2 regions of the Nocardia arthritidis genome follow, and region 2 is predicted to be linked to the other one. Evidence: riboswitches for the same ligand, from Rfam matches in the RefSeq annotation. Region 2 holds a riboswitch; the other holds the start of a gene.
The links. Region 2 has a riboswitch for glycine ahead of glyA (serine hydroxymethyltransferase). Riboswitches for the same ligand answer to the same signal wherever they lie in the genome.
Positions count from the first base shown of each region.

Region 1: another riboswitch for glycine. It lies ahead of gcvP (aminomethyl-transferring glycine dehydrogenase); the one in region 2 lies ahead of glyA (serine hydroxymethyltransferase).

Region 1 covers NZ_CP046172.1:4,592,683-4,602,513, reverse strand. Annotated here, with positions in the region: gene F5544_RS20750 (VWA domain-containing protein) at 1-819, shown strand, start outside; gene F5544_RS20745 (ArsR/SmtB family transcription factor) at 883-1,203, shown strand; gene F5544_RS20740 (SRPBCC family protein) at 1,200-1,679, shown strand; gene gcvP (aminomethyl-transferring glycine dehydrogenase) at 1,729-4,476, opposite strand; glycine riboswitch at 4,690-4,792, opposite strand; gene F5544_RS20730 (M14 family zinc carboxypeptidase) at 4,957-6,309, opposite strand; gene F5544_RS20725 (TetR/AcrR family transcriptional regulator) at 6,435-7,049, shown strand; gene F5544_RS20720 (MerR family transcriptional regulator) at 7,085-7,681, opposite strand; gene F5544_RS20715 (bifunctional nuclease family protein) at 7,938-8,411, opposite strand; gene F5544_RS20710 (MerR family transcriptional regulator) at 8,622-9,407, opposite strand; gene garA (glycogen accumulation regulator GarA) at 9,496-9,831, opposite strand, start outside.
Region 2 covers NZ_CP046172.1:5,564,106-5,573,936, reverse strand. Annotated here, with positions in the region: gene F5544_RS25045 (APC family permease) at 1-1,150, shown strand, start outside; gene F5544_RS25040 (GMC family oxidoreductase) at 1,143-2,699, shown strand; gene F5544_RS25035 (IclR family transcriptional regulator) at 2,788-3,573, shown strand; glycine riboswitch at 3,691-3,781, shown strand; glycine riboswitch at 3,782-3,877, shown strand; gene glyA (serine hydroxymethyltransferase) at 3,917-5,212, shown strand; gene F5544_RS25025 (L-serine ammonia-lyase) at 5,209-6,570, shown strand; gene F5544_RS25020 (zinc-dependent alcohol dehydrogenase family protein) at 6,639-7,601, shown strand; gene F5544_RS25015 (carbon-nitrogen hydrolase family protein) at 7,629-8,558, shown strand; gene F5544_RS25010 (SDR family oxidoreductase) at 8,673-9,491, opposite strand; gene F5544_RS25005 (DedA family protein) at 9,577-9,831, shown strand, end outside.

The DNA.
Region 1 (9,831 bases), 970 kb from region 2:
CCGGCGGGCGCCGCGCCGGTCGCCGACTACCCGGCCGCGGTGATGTCGGGCCCGTGGGTGGACAAGACGCAGAACCTCATCGCGGGCGTATTCGCCGACTATTTGCGCGCCCCCGAACAGGCGCAGGCCTTCACCGCCGCCGGATTCGCGGCGCCCGCGCCGAATGTCCCGGTGCCGCCGCGCCCCGCGCTGGACAAGGTGCGCGCCACCCTGGCCAACCCGGTGCTCGGCGTGCAGTCGACGGTGCTGCTCGACGTCTCCGCATCGATGTCCGCCACCGACGGCTCGGCCACCAAACTCGCCAACGTCATCGGCGCACTGCATTCCACGATCAACGTGATGCCGCCGGATTTCGGCCTCGGCATCTGGACCTACGGCAAGAACCTCGACGGCACCACGCCGTACAAGGTGCAGGTGGCCACCGCGCCGCTCACCGCGGAGCAGCGCGCATCCATCACCACCGCGCTCAACGCCGTGCACGCCGCCGAACTCAAGGGGGATCAGGCGTATCCGACGCTGGTCGCCGCGTATCGTAGCGCGATCACCAATTACACGGCGGGACGGACGAATTCGATCCTGCTCATCACCGACGGCCCGAACGACGACTCCCCCGTCACCGGCGCCAAACTGCTCGCCGATATCGCCGCGTCCACCGATCCGGCCCATCCGGTGCGGGTGGACGTCATCGTGATCGGCGGCCAGGGCACCGACACGCTCCAGACGCTCGCCCAGCGGACCCATGGCGCATACACCCGTCTGGCCTCCTCCGACGACATCGCGTTCGGCACCGCCGTGGTCAACGCGCTGACCAAGCCGTAAACCGCGCACACACCCGCCGCGCGCCCTGGACAACCCATATCCGTAAGTCTACACTTACGGTTCGTGGAGGCTTACCGAGACAAGGCGCTCGACGCGCTGGGCGACCCGACCCGGCGGGCGATCTTCGAGCGGCTCGGCAAGGGCGCGTGCGCGGTCGGCGAACTGGCGAGCGAACTGCCGGTGAGCAGACCGGCGGTATCGCAGCACCTCAAGGTGCTCAAGGAGGCCGGTTTGGTGATCGACGAGGCGATCGGCACCAGGCGGGTGTACCGGCTGAATCCGCAGGGCATCGACGCGCTCCGGGCGTACTTCACGCAGTTCTGGTCGACGGCCATGTCGGCCTTTCAGCAACAGGTGAACCAGCGAGAAAAGGACCAGCAATGACACAGCAGTTGAGCGACAAGGAGATTCGCGTCGAACTCACCGTCGACGCTCCGCCCGAACGGGCATACGAGGTGTTCACCACGGGCATCGACAGCTGGTGGCCCCGCGGCCATCACATCGGCAAGGGACAGCTCGCCGAGGAGGTCGTCGAACCGCGCGCGGGCGGGCGGTGTTTCGGCCGCGAGGCCGACGGCACCGAATGCGCATGGGGCACCGTGCTGGTGTGGGATCCGCCGCGCCACTTCGCCTTCTCCTGGGAGATCGGCCTGGATTGGCAGCACGATCCGGATCCGGCACGGGCCAGCCGGGTCGATGTCACCTTCGAACCGCTCGAGCCCGGCCGCACCGCGGTGACGCTGGTCCATTCGGAATTCGAGAACCACGGCAAGGGCTGGGAGGCCATGCGCGACAGCGTCGGCGGCGAGGGCGGTTGGCCCGGTATGGCGAACACCTACGCCGAGGCGGTGGCCGCCTGAACGTGAGCGTTCCGGCGCACGGAAGGGAAGCCGCGCGCCGGAACACGATTCACTCCGTGTAGGCGTCCAGCGGCGGGCAGGAGCAGACCAGGTTCCGGTCGCCGTACGCGCCGTCGATCCGGCGCACCGCGGGCCACACCTTGGCCCGCGCGTGCCCGAGACCCCTTGGGTAGACGGCGGTTTCGCGGCTGTACGGGTGGTCCCATTCACCCACCAGGCAGGCCGCGGTGTGCGGCGCGCCGCGCAGCGGGTTGTCCTCCGCCGGCCAGACACCGGTGCCAACCTGATCGATCTCCTTGCGGATCGCGATCATCGCATCGATGAAATCGTCCAGCTCGGCCAGGTTTTCGCTCTCGGTGGGCTCGACCATCAGGGTGCCCGCCACCGGGAAGCTCATGGTGGGCGCGTGGAATCCGTAGTCGGCCAAGCGCTTTGCCACATCGTCGACGGTGACGCCGGTCTGCTTGGTGATCTCGCGCAGATCCAGGATGCACTCGTGCGCGACCATCCCGTTCTCGCCGGTGTACAGCACCGGGAAGTGCTCGTCGAGCCTGCGCGCGATGTAGTTGGCCGAGGCGATCGCCGAGAGGCTGGCCCTGCGCAGGCCGTCGGCGCCCATCATCCGGATGTAGGCCCAGGTGATCGGCAGGATCGAGGCCGAACCGTACTTCGCCGCCGAGACCGCGTGCGAATCCCGCTCCAGCGGATCGCCGGGCAGGTACGGCGCCAGATGCGCGCGCACCGCCACCGGGCCGACGCCGGGCCCGCCGCCGCCGTGCGGGATGCAGAAGGTCTTGTGCAGGTTCAGGTGGCTGACGTCGCCGCCGAATTTACCCGGACGGGCAAGTCCGACAAGGGCGTTCAGATTCGCGCCGTCGACGTACACCTGGCCGCCCGCCTCGTGCACCAGCGCGCACAGCTCGGCCACCTCGTGCTCGTACACGCCGTGGGTGGACGGGTAGGTGATCATGATGCAGGCCAGCCGGTCGGCGTGGTCGGCGATCTTGGCGCGCAGGTCGTCGAGGTCGACATCGCCGTTGTCGCGGCACTTCACCACCTCCACCCGCAGACCGGCCATCGCCGCCGACGCCGCGTTGGTGCCGTGTGCGCTGGACGGGATGAGGCAGGTGTCGCGGTGCGCGTCACCGCGATCCAGGTGGTAGCGGCGGATGGCAAGCAGGCCCGCGTACTCGCCCTGGCTGCCCGCGTTCGGCTGCAGGCTCACCGAATCGTAGCCGGTGATGGCCGAAAGCCAATTCTCCAGGTCCGCAATGACTTTCAGCAGGCCGGGGGCGTCGTCGACCGGCGCGTACGGATGCACCCGCGCGAAGCCGGGCCAGGTGATGGCCTCCATCTCCGCCGTGGCGTTCAGCTTCATCGTGCAGGAACCGAGCGGAATCATGCTGCGGTCCAAGGCGATATCCTTGTCCGAGAGCGAACGCAGATAGCGCAGCATCGCGGTCTCGGTGTGATACCGGGTGAACGCCGGATGGGTCAGGAATTCCGAGGTCCGGGTCTCGACCACCGCGCCGGCCTCCGGCGGGCCGGAAGGCACTGTCGCGCCGAAGGATTCGAGTACGGCCGCGACATGCGCCGCGGTGGTCGCCTCGTCGCAGGCGACGCCGACGTGATCGGCGTCCACCAGCCGCAGGTTGATGCCGCGCGACTTCGCCTTGGCGACAACGGCTTCCGCCACGCCCGGCACCTGGACCAGCACCGTGTCGAAGAAGTTGTCGTGCCGCACCGCCTCGCCGAGTCCGCTCGCGATGGCCGCGGCGTGCCCGTGCACCCGGCGCGCGATGGCACGCAACCCGTCGGCGCCGTGGTAGCTCGCGTACATGGCGGCGACGATGGCCAGAAGTACCTGTGCGGTACAGATATTCGAGGTGGCCTTCTCGCGCCGGATGTGCTGCTCACGGGTCTGTAGCGCGAGGCGGTAGGCCACATCGCCGTCGGCGTCCACCGAAACGCCGACCAGGCGGCCGGGCAGCTGCCGCGCATGCGCCTGGCGCACCGCGAGATAACCGGCGTGCGGGCCGCCGAAGCCGAGCGGCACACCGAAACGCTGTGTGGTGCCGAAACATACGTCGGCGCCCTGTTCACCCGGCGGCGTGATCAGCGTCATCGCAAGCAGATCCGCGCCCACCGCCACCAGCGCGCCGCGCTCGTGCGCCGCCGCGATCACCGCGGTCCAGTCGACGACGCGGCCGGACGCGCCCGGCGTCTGCACCAGCACACCGAAGAATTCACCGTCCGGCAGGCCGCCATCGGCCAGCTCGGCCTCGACGATTTCGATGCCGAGCGGTTCGGCCCTGGTGTACAGCACCGTTTTGGTCTGCGGGAACAGGTCGGTGTCGATCACCAGCCGCGCCGACTTGGATCGCCCGGCCCGCCGCAGCAGCGTCATCGCCTCGGCGGCCGCGGTGGCCTCGTCGAGCATGGACGCGTTCGCCACGTCCATACCGGTCAGGTCCGAGACCATGGTCTGGAAGTTGAGCAGCGCCTCCAACCTGCCCTGGCTGATCTCCGGCTGGTACGGGGTGTAAGCGGTGTACCAGGCCGGATTCTCCAGCAGGTTGCGCACCAGCACCGGCGGGGTGAGGGTGTCGTAGTAGCCGAGCCCGATCATCGAGGTGGCGACGGTATTGGCGTGTGCGAGGCCGGCGAGTTCGGCGAGCACCTCGTGTTCGGTCGCCGCGGGTGGCAGCGCGGCGAGTCCGGAGCCGTCCAGGATGGTGGCGGGCAGCGCGGCGGCGGCCAGCTCGTCGAGCGAGCCGACGCCGACCACGGGCAGCATCGTGTCGAGTTCGGACCGGTCGGGTCCGATGTGGCGGTCGGCGAAGGAACGGGTCACGGCAGCTCCCAATGGTCGGGCGGGTCGACCGCAGGGGTCGACGGGTACCAGCCCTCCCCCTCTGTCGTGGGCGCCTGAGAGATTCGGGAGCTATCCCTTTCCCCATGGGCGGGCGACTCCGCATATGCTTGCGGGCCACCGCTTTCCAGAGGCGTCGAAGTCCGCACGGTCCCTGTTGCCTGAGAGATTGACGGGGAGGTGCTGCTCCTTCGGCGCCCGGACTTCTTGTGGAGGTCCGGAACTCTCCCGCGCGACGTACGACGCACCGCCAGTTTATGCCGAGCGTCCGGAATTCCACTCGCTCGGGGCAACCTGTGTCGCGTGCGTCACTGTATTTTTCCGTCGGATGCCGAGGTCCGCCCGAAGCGCCGCAGCACCTCCCACGCCGTTCACCCGCCATTCCAACGACGCCGAGACAGCGATTCAAATCGGCAGACCGTCGCGCAGGCGCAGTGCCGCCGTGACGATCGCACTTGCCTGGATCGCGACCAGCCGCTCCACCGGCACCGGCTCGCCCGGCGCGCGCCGCTCGATCTCGGCGCACCAGCCGTCGAAGATAGCCCCGAATCGCGCGCGCTCCGTGACCGCCGCGGTGCTGCCCTCGGCGATCAACCCGTCGAGCAGGCGTAGCAGCAGGCCGCCGAGCCGCAACCGGAACATGCCGAGCCAGGAGTACTCCTCGGTGAATGCCTCGCCGCGGGTCGCGAACCGATCCTGGTCCGGCGCGGCCTCTTTCACCTCGGCGATGCCGGGCAGCGCGGTCACCATGGCGCGCGCCGCGCGCTCGAACGGGCTGGCGCCGGTCAGTTCCGCGGCGACGCCCACCAGCACCGCGCCGCCGACCCGGGCCAGCTCGCGATACGCGGCGGCGCATTCGGCATTGACCTCGCGCAGCACCCGATCGGTTGGGGTGTCATCGGTGATCCGTGCGTCCAGGAATAGCGGCACCTCGCAAACCAGCACGGCCGCACCGTATTTCGCGCCGTAGTCGCGGCAGCCGCCGCCACCGAGCGCGGCCACCGGCTCCACTCCGGCGGCGACCAGCGTCTCGGCCATGGTTTCGAAGGTCGGCACCTGGTAGACGCCGGTGGTCCACCGTTTGGCGCCTGGCGCGTCAGGATCGCCGCCGTGCACCGGAATCCCGGACGCGGTCAGCAGTTCGGTGAGCTCGGCCCAGTACGACTCGTCCCCGCCCGAGGTGTAGAAGAAGCCGCCACCGAAATCGGAATTGTGCAGCGAGGCGATCAGCGCGGGCCGGACCTCGTCGATCAGCGTCATCAGCGCCCTGGTCTCGGGCAGCGGCGCACCGATCGTCGCACCCCGCCAGACCACCGGGAACGCCCATTCGGGCTGTTCGGTCACCGGGGGCCGGTAGAACTCGCGCGCCAGCCGGGTGCGGGTGAGCGGCCCCGCGAACCAGCCCTCGTTCAGCCGGGTGCCATCCGGATCGACGCACGGTACGAAATACCAGGTGGCACCGAGCGTCAGCGCCTCGTCGGCGATCATTCTGCCGAGCAGATGCCGGATGGTGGCCATGCCGATCGGCTCGTTCGGATGCGGATTGCCGAAGACCGCGATCCGGCGCTCCCCCGAGCCGACGCGGACCGAGCGGATCGGATCACCGTTGCGGGACGTGCCGATCTCGGCGACCGCCACCCGGCCCGGATACGCGAGCGCCAGCTGGTCGATGTAGGCATTCAGCTCGTCCACCGTGGGAAACGATCCGATGCGGTCCACCGATCCGGCGATCCTGCCGACTTCGTCCAACCCGGTCATCTCGACCCTTCAGATAATTCTGTTATTTTAATAATGACGTTATCACGCTTCGCTCGAGCGCACCGGCGAACAGGGCGCATCAACGGATAATGTGATTACTTGAATAATCGCGTTATCATAACTCGATGCGACGTGCCGAGATAACGGAGAAGAATCGAAAAGCGTTGATAGACGCGGCAATCGCCGACATCGCCGAACACGGCTACCAGGCGGCGCGGCTGGGCGCGCTGGCCGAGCACGCGGGTCTCACCACCGGCGCGGTCTATTCGATCTTCGGCAGCAAACGGGCCCTGCTGGTGGCCGCGACCAGGCAGCTGGTGACCGAATTCCACGCGACCCTCGAACCGCTCGCCGATCCGGCGCTCTCGCTCACCGAGGTGCTGCGCGGCTACGCGGCCGCGATGCTCGGGCACACCGGAACGAGCCGCGCCAGGAAGCGCTTCACCTTCGAACTCGAATCGCTGACCGCCGCGCTGCGCGACGACGAGTTGCGCGCCGAGCTGGAATCCCAGTCGCCGCAGGCGATTCCGGCGCTGACCCGACTGCTCACCGATCGCGTCATCGATTCCGGCGCCACGCCGACGGATGCGCACACCACCCCCGAGCAGGCCGCGCGGCTGGCGGCGGCGGTTCAGGCGCTACTATCCGGCTTCGCGCAGCACTGCATCGTCACGCGCTCCGAAATCGACCACGACTACGCAGCAGAGAGCGCGGTCGCACTGACCGCGCTCATCGACTGAATTCCCTTGTGCCCATTATCTTGTGCCCAGCGCAGTTAGCCCGTCTTACGGTTCATCCGCGCCTTGCGCCGGTAGGCCAGCTCGTCCTCCGGGCGCTCGGTGGCCACGGAGGCCCGCTCGGCCGGGAAATTGGCGATGGCGCCGGTCAATTCGCGCATCGCACCGCTGACCGCGATACCGAAGACGCCCTGCCCGCCCTGCAGTAAATCGACGACCTCCTCTGGCGAGGTGCACTCGTACACCGAGGTGCCGTCCGAGAACAGCGTGATACCCGCCAGATCCTGTACGCCGCGGCTGCGCAGATGGTCCACCGCGATGCGGATGTTCTGCAGTGAAATGCCCGCGTCCAGCAGCCTTTTCACGATCTTCAGCACCAGGATGTCCTTGAACGAGTACAGCCGCTGGCTGCCCGAACCCGCGGCCCCGCGGATCGACGGCACCACCAGACCGGTACGCGCCCAATAATCGAGTTGCCGGTAGGTGATCCCGGCCACCTGGCATGCGCTTGGGACGCGGTAGCCGACCAGATCGTCGGGCACCGAGTCGTCCGGGAACAGGCCTGGCTGTACCTCAAAGCCCTGCGATTGCTCTGCCACTGACCACTCCCTTGCTTCGCCGACGCCTAGCCTCATCGATGACCCGGCTCCGTGCCGACCACGTATCGGTAGTCGAAAACGGACGTGGCCCAACTGTCGAGATTACTCCCCTCGATTGTCCTGGGAGCGGCATCATCCGACCAAACGCGACGCGCGGTAAAAGTCTAGACCCTTGCTTGAGAGCTTGTGCATTTCGCCTGGAGCCCGCGCACCGGACCGGAATCGGGCGAGCGCGGAGCCGTAAACAGCACCGCATCCCGGCACGGTGGCCGGGATGCGGTGTGGCGGCGGACTAACTGTCGGTCGCCTTGAAGTCGTCCGGGGAGACCGATTCCAGGAACTCCTTGAACTTCTCCACCTCGTCCTCGCGCTCGTCCGGCATCACCAGCCCGGCCTCCTCCAGCACCGGCTCCTCGGCATAGATCGGGCAACCGACCCGCAAGGCGATCGCTACCGAATCCGACGGCCGCGCCGAGACATGCAGATCGTTCTCGAAAACCAGATCCGCGTAGAAGGTGCCCTCTTGCAGATCGACGATCCGCACCTCCTTGAGGGTGTGCCCCAGCTCGGTGATCAGGATCTTGATCAGGTCGTGGGTCAGCGGGCGGATGGGGGTCACCCCCTCCTGCTCGAGCACGATCGCGGTCGCCTCGGCCTGCCCGATCCAGATCGGCAGATACCGATCACCTGCCACCTCACGGAGCAACAGCACGGGCTGGTTCTGTGGCTGCTCGACACGAATGCCGATAACGCGCATCTCACTCATCGCCATGCCTCCCAATCCTCACCAGCCGCCCGGCATCACCGCCTGCTGGGCTCGCCGTACCACGAGTCTAGGCGAACTCGGATGGGTGCAGCGATCCGTGTACATCCCCGAAACCGGCGTGTTGTCGAGGGGTTATCCGAGGCCGGAATTCCGAGCGCCTCGAGTCCGGAATTCCGGGCACCGCATAGCCGTTCGGATGTCGGCCTTACCTCAGCCGCCGAGCGCGGCGCGCACCGAAGCCTTCACCAGTGCGGCGTGCAGGTTCAGCGACAGCGCGGCCAATTCACGCACCGTCTCCTCGGCCCTGGCCCGCGCGTCGGCGTCGCGGCTCTTCGCGATCGGGGCGGCGATCTGCGCGACCAGCGCGGCCTCCCGATCGGCGGCGAGTTTGAAGGCACGCAAATGCCTTGCCTCCAAACCGAATTCGGACATCGACCGGGCGGTCTTCGCCAGCGTCACCGCATCGGCGTCGAAGAAGCCCGCGGCGCCCGGCGTGATCAGATTCGCCCGGATCAGGTCGTTGAGGAACTTCTCATCGATCTCGGCCTGCGCCAGCAAATCCGCACGGGTGAGCCGGATTTCATGATCGAAACGGAGCTCATCCGGCGAGATCTCACCCGGCACGACGCCGAGCCTACGCGGAACTCGCCCATTCGGCTCGGTATCGGTGTGCCCGGAATCCGTTGCCAGACCGGATTCCGGCACCCCGACGCGGCCGGAATGCGCTCGGGCACGGGCTTCCCGCACCCCGAGCGTCGCGGCGCCGCTGTCGATCGCCTCCAACTGTTCCTTGATCACCTTCAACGGCAGGTACTGATCGCGCTGTGCGGTCAGCACGAACCGGAGCCGCTCGCAGTCGGCCACCGAGAAACGGCGGTACCCCGACGGCGTGCGCTCCGGCCGGATCAGCCCCTCCGATTCCAGGAATCGGATCTTGGAGATGGTGATATCCGGAAAATCAGGTCGCAGCAGGTCGAGCACGGAGCCGATCGACATGCCCCCGCGCGCCCACTGCGCCGCACCGGTCACAGCACTGAGCCTTTACTGACGGTCATATTCGTCATCAGCCCCAGCGCCGGCGTGCTCATAGGCCGCCCGCACCCGCTGCCGAATCGGACGCCGACGCCTTCGGTCCGGTCAGGAACACCAACCGGAACTTGCCGATCTGCACCTCGTCCCCGTTCTGCAGCTCCGAGGAGTCCACCGGTTCCCGGTTGACGTAGGTGCCGTTCAGGCTGCCCACATCGACAACCTGGAACGAATCGTCGTCCTGCCGGAATTCGGCATGCCTGCGGCTGACCGTGACGTCGTCGAGAAAGATGTCACTGTCGGGGTGGCGGCCCGCCGACGTGGTCGGCTGGTCCAGCAGGAAGCGCGAGCCCGCGTTCGGGCCCCGCTTGACGACCAAGAGGGCAGCGCC
Region 2 (9,831 bases):
CCGGCTGTGGTCCGGCTTCCAGCTGATCGGCGACGGCACCGGTCAATACGATTACGCCACCAACGCGGTGGTGCTCGGCACCGTCATGATCATCTTCACCACCCTGGTGAACGCCTTCGGGGTGCGGCTGATGGCCATGATCAACAGCGCGGGAGTGTTCGTCGAGCTGATCGCCGCCGTGTTGATCGCGATCATCCTGGCCGCCAACGCGACTCGCGGTCCCGCGGTGTTCTTCTCCACCCACGGATACGGCGCGGGGCAGGCGGGCGGCTATCTCGGCGCGTTCCTGGTGGCCACGCTCGCCTCGGGCTATGTGATGTACGGCTTCGACACCGCGAGTTCGCTCGGCGAGGAGACGGTGGAACCCCGCCGCACCGCGCCCAAGGCGATTCTGCGCGCCGTACTCGCCTCGTTCGTGATCGGCGGGGCCATCCTGGTTTTCGCCGTGATGGCCGCGCCCGACCTGGCCGACAAGAAGATCGGCAGCGGCGACGGCGGCCTGCAATACATCGTGGAGCAGGTGATGTGGGGTCCGCTGGGCCGGATCTTCCTGTGCTGCATCGTGGTAGCGGTGACGGTGTGTTCGCTGGCCGTGCACACCGCGGCGATCCGGCTGGCCTTCGCGATGGCGCGGGACAACGCGCTGCCGTTCGGCGAGAAGTTGGCCCGGGTGCACGCCAAGACGCAGACACCGCTGGTGCCCGCGGTGGTGATCGGCGTGCTTTCCGCGCTGATCCTGCTGATAAATATCGGTCAGCCCAAGATATTCACGGTGCTCACCTCGATCGCGATCATCATGATCTACCTGGCATACCTCATGGTGACCGGCCCGATGCTGCGCAAGCGGCTGCAAGGGCATTGGCCGCCAAGGGATTTGGTGGAGGGTGGATATTTCACCATGGGACGGTGGGGTCTGCCGGTGAATATCGCCGCGGTGGTGTGGGGCGTCGGCATGGCGCTGAACCTGGCCTGGCCGCGAGTCTCGGTGTATGGCACGCCCTGGTACAACACCTGGGGCGCCTTCGTCTACATCGGCGCCATCCTCGGGGCCGGGCTGCTGTGGTACCTGCTGAAGGGCAGGCGCGGTATCGGCACGCTGGCGTCGCATGCGGTCGACGCGGCACTCGAGGGGGCGAAAAGCGATGTCTGACAGCGGCTTCGACTATGTGATCGCCGGCGGCGGCACGGCCGGATGTGTGCTCGCGGCCCGGCTCAGCGAGAATCCGGACGTGACGGTGTGCCTGCTGGAGGCCGGACCCTCCGATGTCGGCAACGAGGACATCCTGCGGCTGGATCGGTGGATGCATCTGCTGGACTCCGGCTACGACTGGGACTACCCGGTCGAACCGCAGTCGCGCGGCAACAGCTTTCTGCGGCACGCCAGGGCGAAGGTGCTGGGCGGGTGCTCATCACACAATTCGTGTATCGCGTTCTGGCCGCCCGCCGAAGGGCTCGACGAGTGGGCGGCCATGGGCGCCAAGGGTTGGAGCGCGGCCGAGGTGCTGCCGTACGTCGCCCGGCTCGAAAACAACGACGCCCCAGGCGATCACCACGGGCGCGGCGGCCCGGTGCGGCTGCGCGATATCCCGCCCGCCGATCCGTGCGGGGTCGCCGTGCTGGAAGCCGCGGCGGCCGCCGGGCTGCCGACGGTCGAATTCAACCGCGGCGCGACGGTGCGCAACGGCGCGGGCTGGTTCCAGATCAACGCGGACGAGGACAACACCAGGATGTCGTCCTCACACGCGTATCTGCATCCGATCCTCGGTTCGCGGCCCAATCTCGTTGTGCGCACCGGCTATTGGGTCAGCGAAATCCTGTTCGACGAGGCGCGCAACGCGACCGGCGTGCGATGTCTGCGGCCCGACCTCACCGGCTACGACACGGTGTCCGCGCGCCGCGAGGTGATCGTCACCGCGGGCGCCATCGATACGCCGAAGTTGTTGCTGCTCTCCGGAATCGGACCGGCCGAGCATCTGCGGGAGATCGGCGTGCCGGTGCGGGTCGACGCGCCCGGCGTCGGCTCGAACCTCGACGATCACGTGGAGGGGTTGGTGTTCTGGGCGGCCGCGCGGCCGATGGTGACCACCTCGACACAGTGGTGGGAGATCGGGATATTCGCGACCACCGACGAGGCGCTGCGGGTGCCGGACATCATGATGCACTACGGCAGCGTGCCGTTCGATATGAACACCGTGCGCCACGGCTATCCGACCACCGACAACGGATTCTGCCTGACCCCCAACGTGACTCAGGGCCGCTCGCGCGGCACGGTCCGGTTGCGCAGCCGCGATTTCCGGGACCGGCCCCGGGTGGACCCGCGCTACTTCACCGATCCGGACGGCCACGACGAACGGGTGATGCTGGCCGGAATCCGGTTGGCGCGCAAGATCGCCGGGCAGGCGCCGCTGCGGGCGTGGATCGCCGAGGAGTTGGCGCCCGGACCGGATGCGGTGACGGATGACGAACTGCTGGATTACGTTCGGGCGACGCACAACACCGTCTACCATCCGGCGGCCACCGCGCGGATGGGCGCCGCGGACGATCCGATGGCGGTGCTCGATCCCGAACTAAGGGTGAAGGGCGTCGCGCGGCTGCGGGTGGTGGATGCCTCGGCCATGCCGAAACTGCCCGCGGTGAACCCGAATATCACGGTGATGGCGATGGCGGAGAAATGCGCCGATCTCATCCGCGGCGGCTGAACTTATCGGCGGTGGCCGAAACCTGGGACCTATCAGGGCCGGGAGTGATCGAGGTGCGGCGGCGACCTCCGCTTAGAATGGCGTTGTCATGGCGAAACAGGATCTCGAGGAGAGCGGGCGGACCGCCGCGGTGCAGTCCGTCGACCGCGCGCTGCTCGTCATGGAGATCATCGCCAAACTCGGCCAGGCCGGTGTCACCGAGATCGCCGCCGAACTCGGCGTGCACAAATCCACCGTTTCGCGGCTGGTCGCCGTGCTGGAATCGCGGGGGTACGTCGAGCAGCTGTCCGAGCGGGGCAAGTACCGGCTCGGGTTCTCGATCGTCCGGCTGGCCGGATCCACCAGTGCGCAGGCCGATCTCGTCGGGCAGAGCCAGGGCGCGTGCAACGCGCTCGCGGCCGAATCCGGCGAGACGACGAATATCGCTGTGCTGGACGGTGATCGGATCATCAATATCGTCGAGGCGATCGGTCCGGGTTCGATCGCGCTGCGGTCCTGGGTGGGTCAGAGCTGCCCGGCGCACGCGACCTCGAGCGGCAAGGTGCTGCTGGCCGCGCTGGAACCGGCGGCGCTGCGCAAACTCGTCGGGACCAAGCTGGCCGGGTACACCGCGAACACCGTCACCAGGGTGACCGACCTCACCGCGGAGCTGGCGCGGGTGCGGCAGCAGGGCTGGGCCGGGGTGCGCGAGGAGTTGGAGATCGGGTTGAACGCGGTCGCCGTGCCGGTGTACGACAGCAGTGGTTCCGTCGTTGCGGCGCTGAGCGTTTCGGGCCCGTCCTATCGGCTCGGGCCGGAGAAGTTCGCGCGCACGGCCGAGTTGGCCCGCGCGAGCGCGGCGGGGATCAGTCGCAGGCTGGGTTATCTGGGTTGAGCGCCGCGTTGACAAGGGGTGTGACCCCGGCAATACTGAGTTGCGCATCGAACAATTGTTGCGTTTTACGCAACAATTGGAACTGATACGCCGTAATTGAATACAATATACAGCCGTTCAGCCGCGGCGAGAGATCTCCACTCCGGTGGAGAGCCGAAGGAGCAACATCCTCCCGGGAATCTCTCAGGCCCAGTATCGCCGCGGACAGGCAACTCTGGAAAGTAGTGCGCCACAAGCGTACTCGCCGACGGGGCAAGCGCGATCGCCGCGCGAATCTCTCAGGCCATTGGACAGAGCGGGAGGAGCCGAAACCCCACGCATCCGCGTAGACGAAAGGCTCCCCATGGCCGAACCAGCATCCGCCGTCCATTCGCAGCTCGACCAGCCGCTGCGCGAATTCGACCCGGCAATGGCCGAATTGGTCGACCGCGAAATCGACCGCCAGCGGCGCGGCCTGGAAATGATCGCCTCGGAGAATTACGCGCCGCTCGCCGTCATGCAGGCGCAGGGCACGGTGCTCACCAACAAATACGCCGAGGGCTATCCCTGCCGCCGCTACTACGGCGGCTGCGAGCACATCGACGAGATCGAGGCGCTGGCCATCCAGCGGCTGCGCGCGCTGTTCGGCGCGGAATACGCCAACGTGCAACCACATTCGGGTGCGCAGGCCAATGCCGCGGTGATGCACGCGCTGCTGCGGCCCGGTGACGCCATCCTCGGGCTCGCGCTGGATCACGGCGGCCACCTGACGCACGGCATGAAGATCAACTTCTCCGGGCGGCTCTACGATGTCGCGGCCTACCATGTGCGGGCCGAGGACCAGTTGATCGATATGGCCGAGGTGGCGCGGTTGGCGCGCGAGCACCGGCCGAAGCTGATCGTCGCGGGCTGGTCGGCCTATCCGCGGCACCTGGATTTCGCCGAATTCCGGCGCATCGCCGACGAGGTCGGCGCCCACCTGATGGTGGATATGGCGCATTTCGCGGGCCTGGTCGCGGCCGGGCTACACCCGTCCCCGGTGCCGCACGCGCACGTGGTCACCTCGACAACGCATAAGACCCTCGGCGGTCCGCGCGGCGGATTCGTGCTCGCCACAGCGGAATTGGCGAAGAAGCTGGATTCGGCGGTGTTTCCGGGGCAGCAGGGCGGGCCGCTGGAACATGTGATCGCCGCGAAGGCAGTCGCGTTCAAAATGGCGGCCGAACCGGCATTCCGTGAGCGGCAGGAGCGCACGTTGACCGGCGCCCGGATCCTGGCCGACCGATTGCTTGCGGCCGACTGCCGGGACGCGGGTATCGGCCTGGTGAGCGGCGGCACCGATGTGCACCTGGTGCTCGTCGACCTGCGCGCCGCCGAACTGGATGGCAAACAGGCCGAGGATCTGCTCGCGGAAATCGGAATCACGGTGAACCGCAACGCGGTTCCCTTCGATCCGCGACCGCCGATGGTGAGCTCGGGGCTGCGCATCGGCACCCCGGCGCTGGCGGCGCGCGGCTTCGATCCGGACGCGTTCACCGAGGTGGCCGACATCATCGCGGCCGCGCTGTGCCGCACCGAGCCCACCGGAGCGCTCGCCGCCCGGGTAGACGCACTGGCGCAACGTTTTCCGCTCTACACCGGACTGCGGGGCCCGGCGTGACGATCAGCGTCTTCGACCTGTTCCGGGTCGGCATCGGGCCGTCCAGCTCGCACACCGTCGGGCCGATGCGGGCCGCGGCGGCCTTTGTCGACAGGCTGAAATCGGCTGGGCTGCTGCATGATACGGCCACCATATCGGTGGAGCTGTACGGTTCGCTCGGGGCGACAGGGCACGGGCACGGCAGCGTCGAGGCCGTACTCGCCGGGCTCGCGGGGGAGCGGCCGGAGACGGTCGACCCGGACGTGGTGCCCGCCATCGCGGCCCGCGTGCGCGAGACGGGGCGGCTGCCGCTCGGCGGGGTGCACCCCATCGCCTGCGCCATCGACGACGTCGTGCTGCTCGGCGGCACCAAGCTGGCATTCCACACCAACGGAATGTTGTTCCGCGCCAAGGATATCGATGGCCGGGTCCGGTTCGAGCGCACCTATTATTCGATCGGCGGCGGGTTCGTGCTCGACGAGGACGAGATCGACCGGCCGGTCGCCGCATCCGTCGCGGTGCCGCATCCGTTCCATACCGCCGACGAACTGCTCGCGCTCACCCGCGCCACCGGACGGTCCATCGCCGAACTCGTACTGGTCAACGAAATGTCTTGGCGCGGTGCGGATCAGGTGCGCGGCGAGTTGCTCGGCATCTGGGATGTCATGCGGCAGTGCGTCGATCGCGGTATGACGGGCACCGGCGTGCTGCCCGGCGCGCTGCGGGTGCGGCGGCGCGCGGCGGCGCTGCACGAGCGGCTGTGCGCCGAATCCGACGAGCGCGATCCGCTGCGCGCGATGGAGTGGGTCACCCTCTATGCCATGGCGGTGAACGAGGAGAACGCCGCGGGCGGGCGGGTCGTCACCGCACCGACCAACGGTGCGGCGGGCATCGTGCCCGCGGTGCTGAACTATGTCCGGCGATTCGTCACCGACAGCGATGCCAGCGTCGTCGAATTCCTGCTCACCGCGGGCGCGATCGGCCAGCTGATCAAGGAGAACGCCTCGATCTCCGGCGCCGAGGTCGGCTGTCAGGGCGAGGTCGGTTCGGCGTGCGCGATGGCCGCGGCCGGACTCGCCGCCGTCCTCGGCGGCACGCCCGAGCAGATCGAGAACGCCGCCGAGATCGGCATCGAACACAATCTCGGCCTCACCTGCGATCCCATCGGCGGTCTGGTGCAGATCCCGTGCATCGAGCGCAACGGTATCGCCGCGGTGAAGGCGATCACGGCGGCGCGCATGGCCGTGCGCGGCGACGGCAGGCATCACGTCTCGCTGGACAAGGTGATTCAGACCATGCGCGCCACCGGCGCCGACATGCTCGACAAATACAAGGAGACCTCCCGCGGCGGCCTGGCCGTCGCCGTCGTCGAATGCTGACCGCCGTCCGACGTGACGGATCGCCGTGCTGGAATAGCGATCAGGCCGTCGAATCGGGAGGATTTCGCATGCGCGCAGCCGTGGTGACGCGGTTCGGGCCCGCCGCCGAGGTGGTGCGGGTTCGGGACTACGAGCCGCCCGCGCTCGGCGCCGGTGCGGTCGCGGTGCGGATGCTCGCGGCGGCGATCAACCCGTCGGATCTGGTGACCGTCTCGGGCGCCTACGCCTCGCGCACCGAATTGCCGCTGGTGCCCGGCTTCGAAGGTGTCGGGCGGGTCTGCGGCGTCGGGCCGGGTGTCACCACGGTGGCGGTGGGCGACCGAGTGCTGCCCATCGGAAGTGCGGGTGCTTGGCAGCAGGTGAAGACCACCGAGGCGCGCTGGTGTTTTCGCGTGCTGCCGGACCTGACCGACGAACAGGCCGCGCTGTCCTATATCAATCCGCTGACCGCAGTGCGGATGGTCAGCGAATTCGCGCTGCCCCGCGGCGCGCCCGCCGTGGCGGTGAACGCCGCGGGCTCGGCCATCGGCGGCATGCTGGCGCGGCTGCTGAACCGGCACGGGATCCGGCCGGTCGCGCTGGTGCGCGGCGACGCCGACGGACCGGGAACCGCCGGACCCGAATGGGCCGGTGTGCTCAGCACCCGGGAACCCGGTTGGGAGCGGGAGCTGATCCGGCTGACCGGCGGCGGACCCGAGATCGGCTACGACGCGGTGGGCGGCGCGGCGGGCGACGTGCTTATCGCGACGCTGCGGCCCGGCGGCAGCCTGGTGCATTACGGGCTGCTGTCGGGTCGGCCGCTGTCGGCTCGCCGCCCCGACGTATCCATCGTGCTGTACCGCCTGCGTGATTGGGTGCACCGGGCCGGACATGGGGAATTGCAGTCGGCCTTGGACGAGGCGGGCCGACTGGTTCTGGACGGCACTGCCGCCTCGACCGTGCAGGGGACATTCCCGCTCGACGACGTGCGCTCGGCGATCCTGACGACCCAGCGATCCGGCGGGCGGGGAAAAGTGTTGCTGCTGCCCTGATTACAGTCACACGCTTACTATCGGCGCATGCGTATCGCTGCGGCACAGGCTCGGCCGGCCTGGCTCGATTCAACGGCCGGAACGAAACTCGTGATCGAATGGTTGACCAGGGCCGCCGGGCAGGGGGTCGAGCTGGTGGCGTTTCCGGAGACCTTCCTGTCCGGCTATCCGATCTGGTTGGCGCCGTTGGATGGGGCGCGGTTCGACGATCCGGTTCAAAAGGCCGCTTACGCTTACTATTTGGATGCCGCGGTCGAGCTCGACGGACCGCAGTTGGCGACCATCCGGGCGGCGGTCGGCGACCTCGGGGTGTTCTGCTATCTCGGCATCACCGAGCGAGTGCGGGGCACGGTGTACTGCACGCTGGTCGCGATCGACCCGGTTCGCGGCGTGGTCGGCGCACACCGCAAGCTCATGCCGACCTACGAGGAACGCCTCGTGTGGGGGATCGGTGACGGAAACGGTTTGCGCGCGCACGATTTCGGCGGGTTTCGGGTGAGCGGACTGTCCTGCTGGGAGAACTGGATGCCGCAGGCCCGGCACGCGCTGTACGCCGACGGCGCGACCCTGCACATCTCCACCTGGCCGGGTTCGGTCCGAAACACCAGGGATATCACGCGTTTCGTCGCGCTGGAGGGCCGCGTTTACTCCCTCGCCGCGAGCGCGGTCCTCGAATACGCCGATGTGCCAACCGATTTCCCGTTGCGCGCCGAACTCCTCGCGCTGGTCGAGCCGGCGGGCTACGACGGCGGATCCGCGATCGCGGGCCCGGACGGCCGCTGGCTCGTCGAACCCGTGGTGGGCGCGGAGCAGCTCGTCGTCGCCGATATCGATCCGGCCGAGGTGGCAAGGGAGCGCCAGAATTTCGATCCCGCCGGTCACTACTCCCGGCCGGACGTATTCACGGTGACCGTCGACCGCAGGCGCCGGAACCCGGCCGTATTTCTGGAGGATTAGGCGTACCTCCGCCTTCGCTGCGGCCATGCGCGGGTCTGCGGACGACTTCGTCGACAGCGCCCATTAGGCGATCCCCTTGGGTGGCAGCCGAACTCGGCCGCCACCCAAGCGTGGTCAATTCCCCTGCGCGGCAGCGGAGACATCCTGCCATTCGCGCCACTGCGCCAGCCGGGACTCGTAATCCGCTGTGGCGATGATCAAGGGCGCGGTGCCGAGGAACAAACGCAGCGGCGGCTCATCGGCGTCGACTACGGTCAGGATCGCGGTGCTGGTCGCGGTCGGATCGCCGGGGGTGAACCGGGTCCGCTGGGCCGCCCGCGCGGCGCGGGCCGGATCGTAGGCCGGGATCGGGGTGGCGTGCTTCGCCGACGGACCCGCCCAATCGGTGCCGAAGCCGCCCGGCTCGATGAGGGTCACGTGAATGCCGAACGGCGCGACCTCCTGCGCCAGCGACTGCGAGAACCCTTCCAGCGCCCACTTCGACGCGTGATACGCGCCGAGGTTCGCGAATGCGGAGATGCCGCCGATGCTTGAGACCTGGAGGATGTGCCCGCTGCCCTGTTCGCGCAGGATCGGCAGCGCCGCCTGGGTCACCCAGAACGCGCCGAAGACGTTCGTCTCGAACTGTGCCCGCAGCTCGTCCTCGCCGATCTCCTCGACCATCCCGAATTGTCCGTAGCCCGCGTTGTTCACGACGACGTCGAGGCGGCCGAACCGCTCGGCCGTCCGGCGGACCGCCGCGAAATCGCCCGCCCGATCGGTGACATCCAACTGGATCGGCAGGAATGTGTCCGGGTACTTGGCGACCAGGTCGTCCAGCGTGCCGACATCGCGGGCGGTACCCGCGACGCTGTCGCCGCGCTCGAGGGCGGCGCTGGCCCATTCCCGTCCGAATCCCCTTGAAACACCGGTGATGAACCAAACTTTGCTCATGTCGGCCACGGTAGTCACCTGGAGTGCACTCCAAGCAAGAATTTATCCTGCCGGGAACGTCGCCGCGATCGGTAGCGTGGGGACCATGGATTCGCTGCTGCATCGGATACTCGATATCGCCCCGGTGTGGGTGTACCTGATCGTCACCCTACTGGTCTTCGCCGAGGACGCGATATTCATCGGGTTCGTGGTGCCGGGCGAGACGGCGGCGGTGATCGGCGGTGTCGCCGCCAGCCAGGGACATGTACAGCTGTGGGCGATGATCCTGCTGGTGATCGCGGCGGCCATAATCGGCGACAGCGTCGGCTACGAGGTCGGCAAACATGTCGGGCCGCGCCTG